4 regions of the Streptomyces sp. NPDC031418 genome follow, and region 2 is predicted to be linked to each of the others. Evidence: riboswitches for the same ligand, from Rfam matches in the RefSeq annotation. Region 2 holds a riboswitch; each other region holds the start of a gene.
The links. Region 2 has a riboswitch for cobalamin ahead of ACZ5CZ_RS16290 (ribonucleoside-diphosphate reductase subunit alpha). Riboswitches for the same ligand answer to the same signal wherever they lie in the genome.
Positions count from the first base shown of each region.

Region 1: it holds a riboswitch for cobalamin, as region 2 does, so the genes downstream of both, ACZ5CZ_RS06825 (CbtB domain-containing protein) here and ACZ5CZ_RS16290 (ribonucleoside-diphosphate reductase subunit alpha) in region 2, are expected to answer to the same signal.
Region 3: it holds a riboswitch for cobalamin, as region 2 does, so the genes downstream of both, ACZ5CZ_RS34110 (cobalamin biosynthesis protein) here and ACZ5CZ_RS16290 (ribonucleoside-diphosphate reductase subunit alpha) in region 2, are expected to answer to the same signal.
Region 4: it holds a riboswitch for cobalamin, as region 2 does, so the genes downstream of both, nicT (Nickel transporter NicT) here and ACZ5CZ_RS16290 (ribonucleoside-diphosphate reductase subunit alpha) in region 2, are expected to answer to the same signal.

Region 1 covers NZ_JBVIJC010000004.1:147,786-151,433, forward strand. The annotation lists gene ACZ5CZ_RS06815 (SDR family oxidoreductase) at 1-153, shown strand, start outside; gene ACZ5CZ_RS06820 (CbtA family protein) at 556-1,308, opposite strand; gene ACZ5CZ_RS06825 (CbtB domain-containing protein) at 1,331-1,552, opposite strand; cobalamin riboswitch at 1,588-1,732, opposite strand; gene ACZ5CZ_RS06830 ((2Fe-2S) ferredoxin domain-containing protein) at 1,829-2,227, opposite strand; gene ACZ5CZ_RS06835 (purine-cytosine permease family protein) at 2,548-3,648, shown strand, end outside.
Region 2 covers NZ_JBVIJC010000010.1:65,526-69,173, reverse strand. The annotation lists gene ACZ5CZ_RS16290 (ribonucleoside-diphosphate reductase subunit alpha) at 1-1,240, opposite strand, end outside; cobalamin riboswitch at 1,366-1,490, opposite strand; gene mctP (monocarboxylate uptake permease MctP) at 1,661-3,289, opposite strand; gene ACZ5CZ_RS16280 (DUF3311 domain-containing protein) at 3,286-3,549, opposite strand.
Region 3 covers NZ_JBVIJC010000030.1:53,915-57,562, reverse strand. The annotation lists gene ACZ5CZ_RS34120 (inorganic phosphate transporter) at 1-671, shown strand, start outside; gene ACZ5CZ_RS34115 (hypothetical protein) at 713-940, shown strand; cobalamin riboswitch at 1,087-1,229, shown strand; gene ACZ5CZ_RS34110 (cobalamin biosynthesis protein) at 1,346-2,290, shown strand; gene ACZ5CZ_RS34105 (cobyric acid synthase) at 2,287-3,648, shown strand, end outside.
Region 4 covers NZ_JBVIJC010000009.1:327,885-331,532, reverse strand. The annotation lists gene ACZ5CZ_RS15900 (glycoside hydrolase family 13 protein) at 1-1,051, opposite strand, end outside; gene ACZ5CZ_RS15895 (ArsR/SmtB family transcription factor) at 1,147-1,497, opposite strand; cobalamin riboswitch at 1,576-1,759, shown strand; gene nicT (Nickel transporter NicT) at 1,785-2,897, shown strand; gene ACZ5CZ_RS15885 (nucleoside hydrolase) at 2,918-3,648, opposite strand, start outside.

The DNA of each region.
Region 1 (3,648 bases), on a different contig from region 2:
GGCGTGCCCGCCGAGCTGGCGGAGGTCCTCGCCGACGCCGACCGCGGCATGAGCCACGGCGAGATGTACACCGACTCCGGCGACTTGCACCGCCTGATCGGCCGCCCGCCCCTGACCCTGGCCGAGGCACTCGCGGCCGCCCTGCATCACTGAGACGCCCGTAGGTGTGAAGCCCCGTCGTCGCGGTATCACGCCCGCGACACCGCGAGTTCGGCCCTCATCCGGGAGGTGAAGGTGGTCTTCGGCCAGCGGACGCCCGACCCGGTGTGTGTGCCGCTCCTGCACCATCCGGTGAACGCCGTCACCAGCGGCGTCTGGCGGGTGCGCGCCGGCGCGCGGTCAGCCGTGGCGAAGGTGGTCTCCGGCGCCGGGCATGCCGAGGGATCGTGGTCGCTGACGGCCGGGTATCCCCACTCGGCCGTCAGCACCGTGGTTCAGGACGTCGTACCCCGGTGTCGGCGCAGGAGCGCAGCCAACTCGCAGCGCAGGCGGTGTCCGGGGAACGCCAGAGGGCCCTCGGATGGTTCCGAAGGGCCCTCTGGCGTCCGGAAGGAATCAGTGCGCGGCCGGAACCGGGCGGCTGCTCGCGGCCGTTGCCGGCTTGGGGTTCAGCAGGCGCTGCGCCAGTTCACCGAAGAGCAGGCCGAAACCTGTCCACAGGCTCAGCTGGATCGCCAGGGCCGAGAGCCGGAACCGCCACAGCAAGGTGGCCGGGAAGTCCCTCGGCACCTCGTTGGTGGCGGGCAGGAACTGGTAGGCCAGGCCGACGGCGACGGCGAAGGCGGCCACCGCGACCACCGTCGCCCACCAGGTGCCCAGGCCGGGCGCCAGGCGCTTGCCCAGGAGGGTGGCGGCGACCGCGAGGAGGACGCTGAGCAGCATCATCAGGAAGTACAGGGTGGTCCGCTTGCCGATGGTGTCGGGGTCACCGACCGACGGCGGATTGGCCGGGTACTTCAGGAACGGGACGACGTACACCGCGAGCAGCGCGCAGCCGGACAGCAGCAGCGCGGTCGCCCGCGGCCCGAACCGGCCGACACGGCCGAGCGCGAAGCAGTAGGCGAGCGCGGCGATGCCACCGAAGGAGACCCCGTACACGAGGACGCCGGTGGCGAGGCCCGCCGTGGACTGCAGGGAGCGGGAGACGACCTCCCTCTCGTGCTCGTGGGAGTGCGCCGCCTCGAAGCTGATCGCCTTGTCGACGTTCGGCTCACCGAGGAGGTAGGCGACGACGAGGGCGAGCACGCCGGCCGCGAGGCCGGCGAGCATGCCCCGCACGAGGAGGTTTCTTACCGTTGCGGAGTTCATGGGAGTCGGGGCGTCCCTCGCGTCAGTGGCAGGGAAAGCCCAGCAGGTGGCGGGCGTCGTGCACCCACTCGTGGACGTCCGTGCCGTTGAACACGGAGGTGGCGCCCTGCTCGGCGCCGACGAAGTACAGCAGGACCAGCATCAGGATGCCGAAGAAGACCGCCCAGGGAGCTATCGCCTTCAGCGGCAGCGTGGCGGGGATGGCGGGAGTGGTGGCTGTCGGCTGAGCGACGGTCTGCGCCATGGCAGAACCTCCTCTGGGAGTTCGCGTCCCATCTCGGTGGTGCACTGGACGACGGCCACGGGTCTGACTCACCGGACACCCCGCGGTGTCCGGCATACAGTGGCGCGACCGTGCCGGATTCCCACCGGCTTCCGTCTCGCCGTCGTCGATATCGGACAGACCGTACCGCGTGCCACCAGCACGGCCAAGACCGCCTCATCCTGGCGTGATCTTCTTCTCGCACCGGGTGCGGGGCGTAACGGACTTCCTGGGAAAAGGGGTTCGACGGGCCTCGGTTCAGGGAGCCGCGGTGCGCCGCGGTGGGGTGAAGGCGTACAGGTCGAGGATGTCCGGCAGTGGCGCCACGCCTGGACCACCGGCACGGACCCAGGTGACGATGTCCTCGGTCGCGTCGGGGTCGTTGACGAGCCCTAGCCAGACCGGCCGGGCACCGGCGGCACGGCCCGCGGCAGATGGCTGTACGACGATGACGTTGGCCTGATCGCACACGTCGAGGCACTCCGAGATGCGCACCGGCACCTCCGCCCGCAGTCGCGCGGTCTGCGCGGCGTGATCCACTCCGGTCACCTTGGGGCTCCCGCAGCAGCAGTCCCGGCACACGACGACCCGGCACGGCACCGGTTCGCCCACCTGCACGGCCTGGGCCGATGTCGCTTCCGACGGCGTCTCCGGCATGGCACACCCCTCCGGTCGCCTGTTGTCACGGTCATGATCTCATCGAGCGAGGCCGGCCCGTGAGGAGTGGTGTCGCGTCACCGGGTCTGGACCAACGCCGCGCGGCAGCAGGTGAGTTCTCGGAAACTTCGCGTTCACGATGGCGAGCACCGACAGTAACAGCCGCTTTCTAGCGTGACCGGCCGTGGGATCAGAGTCGTGTACACGACGGCCGAACGGTACGCATGACGGTCCGTCAGCTCCCCCGTCCTGCCGATGACGCCAAGCGGGGCTTTCCCTCCCACAGAGGCACCCGCACCAGCAGCATCGGGAGGCGCGGCATGAGCACCACCGAGTCACGCACGCAAACGGCAGACGCGCCGAAGGCCGCCGCCGACCAGGCGGTCAGGGAGACACTGGAGGACTACACCCTCCGTTTCGCTCCGCGCAGTTACCGCCGTTGGACCCCCATGGTCGTGGCGACCACCGCCCTGGGCGGCATCGCCTACATGGCCGACTTCTCCATCGGCGCCGGCATCGGCCTGGCGCACGGCACCGGCAACGCGCTCGTGGCCATCGCGGTGGCTGCCGTGGTCATCTTCGTCACCGGCTTCCCGCTCGCCTATTACGGCGCCCGCTACAACATCGACCTCGACCTCATCACCCGCGGCTCGGGCTTCGGGTACTACGGCTCGGTCCTCACCAGCGTCATCTTCGCCAGCTTCACCTTCATCTTCTTCGCCCTCGAAGGCTCGATCATGGCCCAGGGTCTCAAACTCGGCTTGGGGCTGCCCCTGTGGCTGGGCTACCTGGTCTCCACGCTCATGGTCATCCCGCTGGTGATCTACGGCATGAAGGCGCTCAGCAAGCTCCAGGTGTGGACCACCCCTATCTGGCTGCTGCTGATGGTCGGCCCGCTGGTCTACCTGATCGCCACCGACCCCGGCACCGTCGACCGCTTCCTCGCCTACACCGGCACGGACGGCGACGGCGGCGTCAACACGGCCTCGGTCCTGCTGGGCGCCGGTGTCTGCCTCTCGCTCATCGCCCAGATAGGCGAGCAGATCGACTACCTGCGCTTCATGCCGCCCAAGACCGAGAGCAACAGGCGCACCTGGTGGACGGCCGTCGTCATGGCGGGCCCCGGCTGGGTGGTGCTCGGCGCGCTGAAGCAGGCCATCGGCGTCTTCCTCGCGGTGTACATCCTCGCCAAGGTCGGCCCGGCTGCCGCGACCGAGCCCATCCAGCAGTTCCGCGGCGCCTTCGACGCGATGATGCCCTCCTGGATGGTCGTCCCGCTCGCCGTGGCGCTGGTGGTCATCAGCCAGATCAAGATCAATGTCACGAACGCCTACTCCGGCTCGCTCGCCTGGACGAACTCCTTCACCCGCCTCACCAGGCACTACCCCGGCCGCATGGTCTTCGTCCTGGCCAACCTGGGC
Region 2 (3,648 bases):
CGGCGTCCTTGAAGGTCATCCAGCCGTTGCCGGTCTGCGCGAGGGTGCGCATCATCCGGCCGTACAGCTCACGGGCCGGGATGGTCTTCTTCGCCAGACCCGCCTGCTCGGCCTTGCGGTAGGCGGCGTCGAAGTCGGCGCCCCACAGGTCGACCAGCTCGGGCACGTCCGCCGGGGAGAACAGCGACCACTGCTCGTCGGCGTTGACCCGGCGCATGAACTCGTCCGGGATCCAGTGCGCGAGGTTCAGGTTGTGCGTACGGCGGGCGTCCTCACCGGTGTTGTCCCGCAGCTCCAGGAACTCCTCGATGTCGGAGTGCCAGGTCTCCAGGTAGACGGCGGCGGCACCCTTGCGCCGGCCGCCCTGGTTCACCGCGGCGACCGAGGCGTCCAGGGTCTTCAGGAACGGCACGATGCCGTTGGAGTGCCCGTTGGTGCCCCGGATCAGCGAGCCGCGGGACCGGATCCGGGAGTACGACAGACCGATGCCGCCGGCGTGCTTCGAGAGCCGGGCGACCTGGTGGTAGCGGTCGTAGATGGAGTCCAGCTCGTCCAGCGGGGAGTCCAGCAGATAGCAGGACGACATCTGCGGGTGCCGGGTGCCGGAGTTGAACAGGGTGGGGGAGGAGGGCAGGTAGTCGAGGCGGCTCATGAGCTTGTAGAGGGCGGCGACCTCGTCCACCGAGCGGACGGTGTCGTCCTCGGCCAGCCCGCTCGCCACCCGCAGCATGAAGAACTGGGGCGTCTCGATCACCTTGCGGGTGATCGGGTGCCGCAGCAGATAGCGGCTGTGCAGGGTGCGCAGGCCGAAGTAGCCGAAGCGGTCGTCGGCGTCCCGGTCGACCAGCGCGTCCAGCCGCTCGGCGTGCTGCGCGACGAACGCGGCGGTTCGGTCGGCGACGAGGCCCTCGCGGTGGCCGACGGCGACCGACTCGGTGAACGAGGTCACGCCCTGCGAGGCGGCCTCGTCCCGGATGGTGAGGGTGAGCAGCCGGGCGGCCAGCCTGGAGTAGGCGGGGTCCTCGGAGATGAGGCCGGCGGCCGCCTCCGTGGCCAGCTCGCGCAGCTCCGCCTCGTCGGCCCGCGCGGAGCGGCCGCGCAGCGCGGCGGCGGCGACCCGGCCCGGGTCGGCGTCGGGGAGGTCGGCGGTCAGCTCGGTCAGGGTCCGCAGCAGCGCGGTACCGGGACCGTCGGTCTCCGGTCCGCTCGCTGAAGCCGGATCTGCTGGCGCGATGGTCACGTGGGGCTCTCCCTCGCTCGGCACGGGGGCCCGGCGGAGGGCAGGGGGCAGCCACGAGCGCGCACGGCGTCGCGTCCACCGGCCCACTCCACGAGGCCCGGACGTCTCAGGGCACCCGGACCGGACGGCCGGGCGCGCTGTCGGCAGGTCCTCGGACTGGAACAGGCGTGCGGACACACGCAAGTACACCGTTGCGGGACAGTTCCGGATTCGCACCGGATTCCCCTGCGGCGACAGCGAGCATGAGCATACATCTAGTGCCGGGGTGCGGTGTCACCCCCAGATGTTGTGTCGCACCGGTGCCGGAGCGTCAACTCCTGGGCCGGCCGGGCGATGTCGGGCCGCTCCGGCGGCGGATTCCGGTCCCGGGTACGGCGACGGGCCGCCGGATGCGCTCCGGCGGCCCGTCGTACGAGGCGCTCAGTGACCGGCGCCCGCGGTGGCCGGCGGGAGCTCCGCCTGGACGCCCGGGTCACCGGCGTCGGCCGTGTAGTCCTCGGGGCTGGTCTCGTCGACGCCCTCGGGGGCCTTCAGGGCCTTCAGGACGAGGGTCAGGACCACGGTGACCGCGGCGTTGAGCAGGAACGCCGTGAGGCCGATGTAGCCGATCTGGCCGATGCCGGGGATCTCCTTGGCCGAGCCGCCGAAGTGCGCCTGGGTCGGCGAGGCGACACCGTACGCGGCGACCGTGCCGTACACCATGCCGACCGCCCAGCCGGCCAGCAGCGCCCAGCGGTGGAACCAGCGGGTGAACAGGCCGCCGACCATCGCCGGGAAGGTCTGCACGATCCAGATGCCGCCCAGCAGCTGGAAGTTGATGGCGACCGTCTTGTCCATGGTCAGGACGAAGACCAGCGCGCCCACCTTCACCAGCAGGGACACCAGCTTGGAGACCCGGGTCTCCTGCGCCGGCGTGGCGTCCGGCTTGATGAAGTCCTTGTAGATGTTGCGGGTGAAGAGGTTGGCGGCCGCGATGGACATGATGGCCGCCGGGACCAGCGCGCCGATGCCGATCGCCGCGAAGGCGACGCCCGTGAACCAGTCCGGGAACATGTCCTCGAACAGCTGCGGGATCGCCAGCTGCCCGTTGGTGACCTTCACCCCGGCCGCGATCGCCATGAAGCCCAGCAGCGCCAGGAAGGCCAGCATCAGGGAGTACAGCGGCAGGATCGCGGTGTTGCGGCGGATCACGTCACGGCTCTTGGAGGAGAGCGTCGCGGTGACCGAGTGCGGATACATGAACAGGGCCAGGGCGGAGCCGAACGCCAGCGTGGCGTACGTCCACTGGCCCGCCTCCGGCGGGGCGATGGCGCCGCGCGGCTTGCCGGTGGCCGGGTTGACCTGGCTGAGCGCGTGGGTCGCCTTGGCGAAGACGTCGTCGAACCCGCCCAGCTTGATCGGGATGTAGATGATCGCCACCGCGATGACGATGTAGATCAGCGTGTCCTTGACGAACGAGATCAGCGCGGGCGCCCGCAGACCGGAGGAGTAGGTGTAGGCCGCCAGCACACCGAAGGCGATCAGCAGCGGCAGGTCCTTCACGAACCAGTTGGTGTTCTCGCCGCCGCCGATGCCCATCACGTCCAGCACCGCCTGGATGCCCACCAGCTGGAGCGCGATGTACGGCATGGTCGCCAGGATGCCGGTGACCGCCACCGCGAGCGACAGGCCCTTGGAACCGAACCGGCCGCGCACGAAGTCCGAGGTGGTGACATAGCCGTGGCGATGCGAGACCGACCACAGGCGCGGCAGGAAGGTGAAGATCAGCGGGTAGACGATGACCGTGTACGGCACCGCGAAGAAGCCGGACGCGCCCGCCGCGTAGACCGCCGCCGGTACGGCGACGAAGGTGTACGCGGTGTAGATGTCACCGCCGAGCAGGAACCAGGTGATCCAGGTGCCGAACGACCGGCCGCCGAGGCCCCACTCGTCCAGGGACTGCTCGTTCTCGGCCCGCCGCCAGCGCGAGGCCAGGAAGCCCATGACCGTGACGGCCAGGAAGAAGAAGATGAAGACGCCGAGCGCGACTCCGTTGACGCCGTCCTTCACTTCGCCGCACCACCCTTCTGGGCGGCACGGGCGCGCTGGTCACGCTGCCACAGCTTGTACGCCGCGATGGTGAGCACCGAGGCGATCGGCACCCAGAGCATCTGGTACCAGTAGAAGAACGGGATCCCGATGAGCGTGGGGTCCGTCTTGGCGTACGAGCCGACCCACAGCATCGCCACGAAGGGCGCGACGAGACACAGGCCGATGACCACCCGGACCGGTGTGACGACCGGTGGACTCACTTCTGGTGTTTCTGGCATGCGCTCCGTCCCCTCGTTGATCACCGCGTGATGCGCGGCAATCTAGGTGACGGGATCACGTCAGTGGAAGACCTCGTCCGCATATCGGCACGCCGACTT
Region 3 (3,648 bases), on a different contig from region 2:
AGACCATGGGCGTCATCACCCTCGCGCTGGTCGCGGGCGGCTCCCTCGCCCCCGGCTCCAACCCGCCGGTCTGGGTGATCCTCTCCGCGGGCCTGGCCATCGCGCTCGGCACCTACATCGGCGGCTGGCGCATCATCCGCACCATGGGCACGGGCCTGACCGAGCTGGAGCCGCGCCAGGGCTTCGCCGCGCAGACCAGCGCCGCCACCGCCATCCTGACCTCCTCGCACCTCGGCTTCTCCCTCTCCACCACGCATGTCGTCTCCGGCTCGGTGATGGGCGCGGGCCTCGGCCGCAAGGGCGGAGTGGTCCGCTGGTCCACCGCGACCCGGATGGCCGTGGCCTGGGTGCTGACCCTGCCGGCCGCCGCGCTGGTCGGCGCGGGTGCCGAGGCCGTCACGGAGCTGGGCGACTGGGGCACCGCCGCCGTCGCCGTCTTCCTGGTCGCCTCGAGCGCCGCCATCTGGAAGATCTCCCGCCGCGAGGTCGTCGACCACACCAACGTGGTCGAGGAGACCGGTGAGCCGGCCGGCGTGGTGACCACCGCCATCGCCGCCGTGACCCCGCCCCCGGCGGGCCAGATCACCGAGGACCTGACGGCCACCATCGCGTCCCCCGCCGCCGAGCCCACCCCGGTCGCCCCGGCGGTTCCGCCGGCCGCCACCGTCTGACCCGGTCACCCCGGTTACCGGTTACCGAAGGAAGCAACCCCATGAAGATCGACTGGGCGGCCATCGGCTCCGTCTTCGGCGTCAGCCTCGTGGTCACCGTGGGCCTGGTGGCCCTGTTCAGCCTCGGCATCAAGGGCCTGGCCCACCGCGAGCGGGCCACCGCGCAGGGCGACTCCGCCGCCCTCGCCGTCACCGGCGCCTACCTGAGCTTCGCGGCCTGCGCGGCGGCGGTGGCGTACGGGATCTACCTGATCGTCGCCAAGGCCTGACCGCGGACCTTCCGAAGGCTCCCCTCCCCGCACCGCGGAGGGGAGCCTTTTTCATGCCCTCTCCCGCCGTGTCTCCCGCTCCCCTCCCACCCCCCAATGTGGGGATCGGCACACTCTCCCCATGCAGGTCAACAGCGAGTTGACGGCCGTTCCGGGCGCGTGGTGGACTGCCCGGGCCAAGTACGGCGGCAGAAGAGGAAGCCGGTGCGAATCCGGCGCGGTCCCGCCACTGTCACCGGGGAAGAACACCCCGGGAGCCAGGAACTCTCACCGCCGAATCTCGTCGAACCAGGGCGCGGACACCCTGAGTGAGGACATAGATCGCCATGCCGGGCTGCCGATGGACAAGGCCGAGCACCAGGACCCGTACCGGGGCCGCTGCCGATCCGACGGCCGGCTGAGCCGATGGGTGCCGATCGCAGCTACGCGTACGGCGCCGCCGCCGGCCTTCTCGGGGACCTGCTCCTCGGCGATCCGCGCCGCGGCCATCCGGTCGCCGCGTTCGGACGGGCCGCCGCGGCCGTGGAAGGCGCGTTGTGGCACGACCACCGCGGCTGGGGCGCCCTGCACACCGTCGTGTGCGCCGGTGGCGCCGTCGCCCTCGGCACGGCGGCCGCACGCGCCGTACGCCCCTCCCGCGCCCTCTCCGTCGCACTGACCGCCGCCGCCACCTGGTCGGTCGTCGGCGGCACCTCGCTCGCCCGGGAGGCCCGCACCATCGGGCGCGCCCTGGAGCGCGGCGACGTCGAGGCGGCCCGCGCGCGGCTGCCGCACCTGTGCGGCCGGGACCCGCAGGCGCTGGACGCCGACGGGATAGCCCGGGCCGTGGTCGAGTCGGTCGCCGAGAACACCTCCGACGCCGTCGTGGGCGCCCTGGTCTGGGGCGCCGTGGCCGGCGTGCCCGGGCTGCTCGGGTTCCGGGCGGTCAACACCCTCGACGCGATGGTCGGTCACACGTCGCCCCGGTACCGGCGCTTCGGCTGGGCCTCCGCCCGCCTCGACGACGTGGCCGGCTGGCCCGGCGCCCGGCTGACCGCCGTACTCGCCGCCGCGGCCGGACCCGATCCGCGCGGTGCCCTGCGCGCCTGGCGGGCCGACGCCCACCGCCACCCGAGCCCCAACGCGGGCCCGGTGGAGGCGTCCTTCGCGGGCGCCCTCGGGGTCCGGCTGGGCGGCACCCTCTCCTACGGCGGCCGGGTCGAGCACCGGCCCGTGCTCAACGGCGGCGCGGGACGGGCGGTCCGGGTCACCGACATCGACCGGGCCGTACGGCTCTCCCGCCGGGTCGGCCTCCTCGCGCTCGGCGTCACGGCCGCCGCGCGCCTCATCGTGAAGGGACGCGGGAAGTGAACGGTGGTCTCCTCGTCGCCGGCACCACCTCCGACGCGGGCAAGAGCGTCGTGACGGCCGGAATCTGCCGGTGGCTGGTGCGCCAGGGCGTGAAGGTCGCGCCGTTCAAGGCGCAGAACATGTCCCTCAACTCCTTCGTCACCCGGGAGGGCGCGGAGATCGGACGGGCCCAGGCCATGCAGGCCCAGGCCTGCCGGACCGAACCGACCGCGCTGATGAACCCGGTGCTGCTGAAGCCGGGCGGCGAACAGAGCAGCCAGGTGGTGCTGATGGGCAAGCCCGTCGGCGAACTGAGCGCCCGCGGCTACCACGGCGGCCGGCAGCAGAAGCTGCTCGGCACGGTGCTGGACTGCCTGGCCGAGTTGCGGGGCACGTATGACGCGGTGATCTGTGAGGGGGCGGGCAGCCCGGCGGAGATCAACCTGCGCCGGACCGACATCGTGAACATGGGCATCGCCCGCAACGCGCGGCTGCCCGTGCTGGTGGTCGGGGACATCGACCGCGGGGGCGTCTTCGCCTCCTTCTTCGGCACGGTCGCCCTGCTGTCCCCCGAGGACCAGGAACTGGTCGCCGGGTTCCTGGTCAACAAGTTCCGCGGGGACGTCTCCCTGCTGGAGCCCGGCCTGGACATGCTGCACGGCCTCACCGGGCGGCGCACGTACGGCGTGCTGCCCTTCCGGCACGGGCTCGGCATCGACGAGGAGGACGGGCTGCGGGTGTCCCTGCGGGGCACGGTCCGCGAGTCCACCGTCACTCCCCCGCTCGGCGCGGACGTGCTGCGGGTCGCCGTGTGCGCGATCCCGCTGATGTCCAACTTCACCGACGTGGACGCGCTGGCCGCCGAACCGGGCGTGGTGGTGCGGTTCGTGGACCGCCCCGAGGAGCTGGCCGACGCCGACCTCGTGGTGATCCCGGGCACCCGCGGCACCGTGCGCGCGCTGGAGTGGCTGCGCGAGCGCGGGCTCGCCGACGCCCTCGTGCGCAGGGCCGCCGAGGAACGCCCGATCCTCGGCATCTGCGGCGGCTTCCAGATCCTCGGCGCGCACATCGAGGACGAGGTCGAGAGCCGCACGGGACAGGTGGACGGCCTCGGACTCCTGCCCGTACGGGTGCGGTTCGCCCGCGAGAAGACCCTCACCCGGCCCAGCGGGCACGCCCTGGGCGAGCCGGTCGAGGGGTACGAGATCCACCACGGGGTGGCCACCGTCGAGGGCGGCGAGCCCTTCCTGGACGGCTGCCGGGTCGGCCACACCTGGGGCACCCACTGGCACGGCTCGCTGGAGTCGGACGGCTTCCGGCGGGCCTTCCTGCGCGAGGTGGCCGGCGCCGCGGGCCGCCGCTTCGTGCCGGCCCCCGAC
Region 4 (3,648 bases), on a different contig from region 2:
GCGGCAGCATGAGCCGGGAGGCGTGCCGGACCACGTCGTGGTTGGAGAGCACCCAGGTGGCGGCGGCCCCGGCCGCGCGGGCGGTGGCCAGCTCCTCGGTGATCACCCGGCGCAGCTCCCCGGCGTCCCACCGGGCCTCCAGGTACTCGAAGTTGAAGGCCTGGCCCAGCTCGTCCGGGCGTGCGTACCGGGCCCGGCGGGCGCCCGGCACCCAGGCCTCGGCGACGGCGCAGCGCGGCGGGTGGTAGGCGTCGAAGACCTTGCGCCAGTCGCGGTAGGTCTCGTGCACCTCGTCCCGGTCCCAGTAGGGGTGGCTGCCCGGCTCCACCCGCAGCAGGGCCTCCTCGCCGGTCGCGCCGATACCGCCGATGTCCCGCAGCGGTTCGGAGAGGTCCTTGGCGAGGCCGTGGGCGACGTCGATGCGGAAGCCGTCGACGCCCCGGTCGGCCCAGAACCGCAGGGTGGCCCGGAAGTCGGCGCGTACGTCCTCGTGCTCCCAGTTCAGATCGGGCTGCTCTGCGGCGAAGAGGTGCAGGTACCAGGCGCCGTCGGGCACCCGCCGCCAGGCGCTGCCGCCGAACACGGACTGCCAGTCGGAGGGCGGCAGTTCGCCGCGCTCGCCCCGGCCGGGCCGGAAGACGTACCGGTCGCGGGCCGGTGAGCCGGGCCCGGCCCGCAGCGCCTCCTGGAACCAGGGATGCAGATGCGAGGTGTGGTTCGGCACGATGTCCACGACGACCTTCAGCCCGAGCCGGTGCGCCTTCGCGACCAGGGCGTCGAAGTCGTCCAGGGTGCCGAGCCGGGGGTCGACGTCCCGGTGGTCGGCGACGTCGTAGCCGCCGTCGGCGAGTTCGGAGGGGTAGAAGGGGCTGAGCCACAGGGCGTCCGCGCCCAGCTCGGCGAGATGCTCCAGGCGCTCGGTGATGCCGCGCAGATCACCGAGGCCGTCACCGTCGGCGTCGGCGAAGCTGCGCGGATAGACCTGGTAGATGACGGCCTGCCGCCACCAGTCGGGGTTCCGGGAGGAGAGGTCCGGCGAGGACTCTGCCATACGGGCCATACGGGCTCCCTTTCGGAAGGACGACAGGAGAGAGCCTGTCCACATTGCCCGGAAAAGCAACCTTCAGCGGCGAGGTGCGCCGCGTTTCACTCCCCGCAGTGCTCCAACAAGCCCCGCACCCGCTGGTCCACCACCCGGTAGCGGACCACCCGCCCCTCCTTCTCCCCCGCCACCACGCCCGCCGCACGCAGCAGCCGCAGCGCCTGGGAGACCGCCGGGTCGTTCATGCCCGTGGCGACGGCCAGGTCCGAGACGGCGAGCGGCCCGGTGTGGTGCAGGGCCAGCAGCAGGGCGAGCCGGTTGGGATCGGCGAGCAGCGAGAAGCGGTCGGCCCAGGCGCGCAGACGGCCCGCGTCGCCGATGGCGGCGATCGCGTCGCACACCCGGTGGCCGTCGATGGTGCGACGGTCGGCGCGGTCGGCAGGCACGAGATGCATGCCCACATCCTCGCAGGCCGGTATGTGATCTTGAATACCTGCCCGGTTGTGCAGCTATGCAGGAGATGGTCGGGCCCCCTACGGTGGGCGGGCCGTGGTGCTCGGGAAGTCGATGAGAGATCGACGCGGCCCTCGCCACTGTGATCGGGGAGTTCCCGTCCCGTCCGGCATCCGCCGGGCCACTGGTCGTACGACCGGGAAGGCAGGGGCGACGAACGCACGACCCGTAAGCCAGGAGACCGGCCACGGCACTGATGAAGGATCCACGAGGTGCTGGAGCTGACCGTATGAACCTGCCCGGAACCACCCTGCCCGCGTCCGACAAGGCGGCCTTCCGCTGGCAGCGCGAGGACACGGTCAGGACGGCCGGACTGCTCGCGGTGATCGTCGCCCTGCACGTCGTCGCCTTCGGCATCCTCTTCCTGCTCGTCGCCCCCGGGCACTACAAGGTGGGCCGGGACGTCTTCGGCGTCGGTCTCGGCATCACCGCCTACACCCTCGGCATGCGGCACGCCTTCGACGCCGACCACATCGCCGCGATCGACAACACCACCCGCAAGCTGATGGCCGACGGCAAGCGGCCGGTGTCGGTGGGCTTCTGGTTCGCCCTCGGCCACTCCAGCGTGGTGGTGCTGCTGGCGCTGCTCATCGCCGGCGGCACCCGGTTGGCGGGCACGGTGACCAGCGAGAAGTCCACCACCCACCAGGTGCTCGGCTTCATGGGTACGACGGTCGCCGGCGCCTTCCTCTACCTGATCGCGGCCCTCAACCTGGTCGCCCTGCTGGGCATCCTGCGGGTCTTCCGGTCGATGCGCGCGGGCACCTTCGACGAGCGGGAGCTGGAACGGCAGCTGGACTCGCGCGGGTTCATGAACCGCTTCCTCGGCCGGCTGACCAGGTCCGTCTCCCGCCCCGGCCAGATGTACCCGGTGGGCTTCCTGTTCGGCCTCGGCTTCGAGACGGCCACCGAGGTCACGCTGATGGTGATGGCGGGCTCGGGCGCGGCCGCGGGCCTGCCCTGGTACGCGATCCTGTGCCTGCCGCTGCTCTTCACCGCCGGGATGTGCCTGTTCGACACGCTCGACGGCACGTTCATGAACTTCGCCTACCAGTGGGCGTTCTCGCACCCGGTCCGCAAGGTGTTCTACAACCTCACCATCACCGGGCTGTCCATCGCCGTCGCCTTCTTCATCGGCACGATCGAGCTGGTGGGCGTGGTCCACGACAAGCTGGACCTGCGCGACTCCGTCACCGGCTGGATCGCCGGGGTGAACCTGGACAGCGCCGGTTACGTCATCGTCGGCCTGTTCGTGGTGGTGTGGGCGGCGGCGCTGGCGTACTGGAGGTTCGCGCGGGTGGAGGAACGCTGGACGGCGCGCGCCTCCACCCTGTCCGACTAGGGCCCTCTTAAAAGGAGGCCCTAGCGTTCGACCGTCTCCAGGTACAGCTTCACGAACCGGTCCACGTCGACGTCCAACGCCACGTCCACCAGGGCCTGTTCGCGGGCCTCACCGTGGATCTCGGACTCGCCCGGCCGGGGCCGGCGGTCCACGATGGTCTGGCCGCGGCCCGGGCCGGGGGCCAGGGAGACCTCCACCGGGAGGCGGCGGGTGACGATGCCCTGCGGGTCGGCGACCGCGCACACCGCGCCCGCGTCGCCGAGGCCGCCCGCCTCCTCCGCCTCCGGCTCCTCGCCCTGCGTGGTCGGCCGGTGCGCGAGCAGCTCGCCGGCCAGCCGGGTGCCGGGCTCGCTGCTGGCGCGCAGCCGGTGCACGTCCGGGGTGTCCACCACCACCCGCATGAAGACGTCCAGGCCGTACATGGTGATCGGTACCCCGGCGGTGAGCAGGATCGCCGCCGCCTCCGGGTCGTGCCAGACGTTGAACTCGGCGACCGGTGTGGCGTTCCCGGTGGCGACCGCCCCGCCCATGAACACGATCCGCTCGATGTTGCGGGTCACCTCGGGGTGGGTGCGCAGCAGCAGGGCGATGTTGGTGAGCGGCGCGGTGGGGATCAGGGTGACCGGGCGCGGGGAGGCCAGGATCTCCCGGCGCAGCAGCGTGATCGCGTCCACGTCGGCGGCGGTGCGGGACGGCGCGGGCAGGCCGAGGTCGCCCATGCCGTCGGCGCCGTGCACATGCTGCGCCGGCC